DNA from 2 places in the Lacrimispora sp. 38-1 genome. Region 1 is predicted to be linked to the other one. Evidence: riboswitches for the same ligand, from Rfam matches in the RefSeq annotation. Region 1 holds a riboswitch; the other holds the start of a gene.

Region 1 (2,395 bases):
GAAACGATATTTGAACGCCATCAATTCTTTACGGAGCAGCTTATCGCTGTCGGTGTAGACAAGGCAACGGCAGAGCGGGATGCTTGCCGAATTGAACATGCAATCAGTGATAAAAGTTTCAAAAAGCTAAAAGAATACATTGAAGGAATTTGACATATAGGTGGGAACAGTAATGCCTATCTGATCGCAACGGTTCGTCATACAATGGACTGCTCAATGGCGAAAACAAGCTTATTTGCTGAGCTAACTATTTTAATATTGACGGACGTAAAAGGGTAAAAGGAATTGGGTATTTCATCTATGTATAACTCTGTGGGAGTAACTCTCTACCGGACTATTTTTGATAAGTTGGCAAAGACCGGCTGTGATTTAACACAGGGCTATTTTTATAACAAGCCCCTTCTGGCAAAAGTATTTGAAGATAAGTATTTATAGTTCAATTGTCCTAAAATGTTTTTAGAAAAGTGATGTTATGAGTACCGGAGAAACAACAAATTAATAAGCATATGGGCAAACCCAATAAAAGTTGGGGACGCAAAGCTGAGGGTCTAAGACGTTTTCGAACGTTATGATAGTCTGGCTGCCAAAACCACGCAGGGTCCACCCTCTCTATATAGAGGATGGGCCCTTGCTCATTTTTATGGCTTTTGACGGAGTGTTGGATAATCAGGATACTGGCTTTCGCCCGCCACGGAAGAACGAGGTATTTCTATGAGTAACAACACCCTACCTTCTGCACGGAGGTGTAGATAAAAACAACGCAATTCATCTATGTCACCCATTACATATACAATTTCATAAGTCTGTTCTAAAAAAGTCAGCATTTTGCTATTGGCAATCTGCTGACTTTTTTTATTCGACAAGAAACCGTTCACAACGACAGAAAATTACAGAGTTTTACAATGATTTGGCATCCGAGGCAGCTATAGTACCTCGCTGCCGTTCTCCTCCTCTGGGCTTTGGATTTTATAAAAATTCAAAGTTCGGAGGAAAGGATCATGAAAAATTACAAGGAAAGTGATTATGCTCTCAATAAATTCAGCGAGGGCATTGTTTATAAATTTGCAGACCGTATCGTGGAAGTGACGCTGGAGGATTATCTTGCGGAGAATCCGGGGAGAACCGCAGAGGACTTTCTGGAGCTGAAAGCTCTGTCGGATGAAATCTATCACGAACAGGTCATGCAGGAAAACCGGACAAGCCGTCTGGACGTGAGTCTGAACGGATTGGAGGAAACAGAAGCGCTTGCTACACCCCCGCTTGATACAGAATTAATACATAAAAACGAGAGCAAAAGGGCTATGACTGCGGCGAAAAAGCTGCTGGACAGTGGAGAGCTTACAGAAATTCAACGGCGGCGGTTTATTCTACATTTTTTTAAAGGTTATTCCTATCGTAAAATTGCAGCCATAGAAGGGGTATTCTTTACCTCTGTGGCGGAGAGCATCACAGCCGCTTCTCATAAGTTCAAAAAATATTTTAAAAATTTTTAATCCGATACCCGTACACCCCCTGTTTTTTTGACATTAGGTGAAAGGAGTTTTTCTAAGACTCCTTTCGCCTGATCCTTGAAAACAGAATATAGTCGGTGTGGTGGGTAACTTTACCGGCAGGAGAAGCGACATACCGGGATGCGCCAAGCGGAGGGCAATGCCCTCCAAGCGATAAAATCTGCGGTAATTACGTTCTGTGGTGGAACGGATTGCGATGATTCCTGCCGAATATCATGATACTTCTGTACAAAAAAGCAGCCCGGTAAGTGACCGGGAGAACGCATCACCCTCGTTTGAGAAAGAATGAGGGGCGGCTTTTATGGATCCGGCAGCAACCGGCCGGATCGCCCACACACCTTTGCTTTAGAAATAAAAATCTATCGTGTTCTATGGAAGCGGTAGAAACCATGCGGCGGAACAGGCTTTTTAAGTTAAACACTTCTCAAACCGTTCCTGCTTCCGCCGCATTCTTGTATCGCTTCTTTAGGCAAGCAAAGGAGGCAAAAATTTATGAACGAACCTGTCTGCATGGCAGATATTCAAAACAGGCTTTATGAAGCAGGTCTGCTCCGCCCCGAAGAACGCATTGTGCTGTTGGACGGAAGCTGTGCGCTTTTGGAATATTACACGGGAAAAACCTATACCTACCGCATAGTAGAGCTGGAGAGCCTGCAAGCAAAACGGCTGTTTACCAAGCAAAAGCCGCTGAATGAAAGCGGCTGTCAAAGGGCGAAAGAAAAAATGCTTTCGCAGCTCTCATGCAAATCGTCCAAGAGCAGCATTTTCACGGCAAGTCCCAGAGAACGGGCGCAGAAGCTTTTAAACCATATTTTCAGAAGCATTTTACCCGCCCACGGCATGGATAACCGGGAAAATCAAATTGACCTTGCTTTGGAAATGCT
Region 2 (2,395 bases), on a different contig from region 1:
AGCAGCATCCGCTTTTCTGCCTCCGGCACCACTTCTATTGCAGAGATCGGAATATCGCCATTTTCCATTGCTTCTGTGAATAAATATTCAAAATGGGAAATGAAGTTTTTAATGGGAATAAACTTTTTAAACACATCCAGCCGGTAATCAAAATTAACGCATACATCCGCTTCCCCCTCATGTCCCCAGATCAGAAGCATAAGAGCATTTCTTTCATGTTGATGCGTCAATGTTACATTCTGGCATTCATCAGCAGTAACAAATGTTTTTCTGATTTCCTGTTCTTCAAAAGAAAGGGATATATCAAATAAATTCCCCTTCTCACTTACCCCTTCATAAACCGCACGGCTGATGTCCCCAAAGTTGGTTCTTTTATGGCGGTAGCATTCAAAAAGACCATGCCTGATTATTTTCATGAGCTCTTTAAAGCTCATATCCGTCTCCGGATTTATTCTCAGCGGTATTACATTTGCAAAATGTCCCATGGTTTGTTTATATTTTGCATTGCTCCGGTTAAAAACAGGGACACCGATCACCAGGTCTTTCTGATTGCAGACCTTGCTGAAATAGAGATATAAAATCCCTAATAAATAATGAAATGCCGAGCTGTTTTCCTCTTTGCAAAACTCAAGCATTCTGTTATATAGCACTTTTTTAATTTTTAAAGTACTCCTGTCACTCCAAATGGAGCTGTCATTTTCATAATCATATCCGATCCCTTTGCTTAAAAGTGGTTCAGGAATCGTTCGGTATTTGTTCTTCCAAAATTCAATGTCTTTTAAGAAGGCCGGGGAATTTCTGTATTCCTGATCCTCGGCGATAAAATCGGTGTAGGAAAAGGTATCTGCCTTTACTTCCAGATTTCCTTCCGACAGTTCATTGTAGGTATCAATCATCTGGCTGTACAATAATGCAAAGCCCCAGCCGTCGATGATCATATGATAAACTTTCAGGAAAATAAAATATTCATTTTCTCCACTTTTTAATAAACAAAACTGGAAAAAATAATCGTCAGGATCAAATGGTTTTAAAAACTCACTTTTAATCCAATCGGCACAAAAAGCAGCTTGGTTTTCTTTCATTGAAAAGTCCAGATATGGAGCTTTATAGTCGATTTCCGGCAGTATGGACAAATAAGCTTCTCCTGCCCGGTTCATAAGACGTGTTCTCAGCGTATCATTCTGATTGATGATTCGCTGCATGGTATTTCTGAAGATTTGGGTATCAATGCTCCCTTTAATCCTGATATAACCACCAAGATTATATATTGGTTTTCCCGGATGCATGCACTGCTCTAACCAGATATCTCTCTGATAAGAGCTTAATCTGTATTCTCTGGCATTCTCATTTGTACTCATATATATCTCCCCTCATAAAAAAAAGCAGACTGTCCCCATAATAATTATTGGAACAGGCTGCTATCACTGCCTGTTTACTTCGGCGGCCTGGCAATCCTGACTGTTTGACCAGTTTTAGACCCATAGCTTTGCGTCCACCGCTTTCGCGGTGTTTGCTGTTATCGGTAAACCATAAATTAAATTTTATTTCACAACTTAAAAGCGGCGTAACTTTTTAGCATTGTCCGGAAGCTTGGGCTGATGAACAAAAAGCATACATGCTAAATTCATATTTAATGATGTAAAGCCCAGCGCAAGACTCGCCAATATTTTCACTAGTTTAAAAAATAAAAGTTCTATGATTTCTCCTCCTCTCTGTCTTTTCGTCTACTTTCAGTCTATATTTTATCAAAAAAAAATCTATAAAATAACTTAATGTAGTGAATGGTAGTTTCGGCTGATGTGAAATGTAATAAAAATCAGTTGTTTTTTCCTGTGGGTAATCCTTAAAATTTAATGTAGCAAAAATGACACAATTTGCTATAATAAGAGTGTAATCGACAATTATTTACATATTTATTAATTTTTTACAGAAAGGAGTATCTATGATTTATATTGCTATATGTGATGATGACAATGCCATATGCTCTCAGATGGAAAGCATTATATTGGATTATGCTTCCAGAAACTTTTTAAAAATTGATCTGAGCATATTTAACAGCGGCGAAAGTCTGATGAAATCGTTCAACCAGGAAAAAACCTTCGACTTGATTTTTCTGGATATTGAACTCGGAAGCATGAATGGTGTGGAAGCAGGCAGGCAGATTCGAAAAGTGCTGAAAAATTATAACACGGAAATCGTTTATATTTCAGGAAAAGATGCCTATGACAGACAGCTGTTTGATATTCAGCCGCTGCACTTCATACCCAAACCCATCAATCCCCTGATTGTCATCGAAGATTTAAAACTGGCTTTGGAACGGACACAGAGGCTGGGAGGATATTTCAGCTATCAAAAAGGTTATGATACTCACAAAATACCGATTAGTGAGATTATA

The links. A riboswitch is a leader RNA that binds a small molecule or an ion and turns the genes downstream of it on or off. The one in region 1 is predicted to bind cyclic di-GMP.
Region 2: it holds a riboswitch for cyclic di-GMP, as region 1 does, so the genes downstream of both, V7D18_RS21080 (amino acid adenylation domain-containing protein) here and V7D18_RS00845 (RNA polymerase subunit sigma-24) in region 1, are expected to answer to the same signal.

Annotation. Positions count from the first base shown of each region.
Region 1 is NZ_JBANEW010000002.1:91,240-93,634, forward strand. It holds gene V7D18_RS00835 (metal-dependent transcriptional regulator) at 1-153, shown strand, start outside; gene V7D18_RS00840 (hypothetical protein) at 301-435, shown strand; cyclic di-GMP riboswitch class I at 500-588, shown strand; gene V7D18_RS00845 (RNA polymerase subunit sigma-24) at 999-1,493, shown strand; gene V7D18_RS00850 (ATP-dependent DNA helicase) at 2,004-2,395, shown strand, end outside.
Region 2 is NZ_JBANEW010000073.1:19,211-21,605, reverse strand. It holds gene V7D18_RS21080 (amino acid adenylation domain-containing protein) at 1-1,358, opposite strand, end outside; cyclic di-GMP riboswitch class I at 1,437-1,525, opposite strand; gene V7D18_RS21075 (cyclic lactone autoinducer peptide) at 1,554-1,673, opposite strand; gene V7D18_RS21070 (LytR/AlgR family response regulator transcription factor) at 1,943-2,395, shown strand, end outside.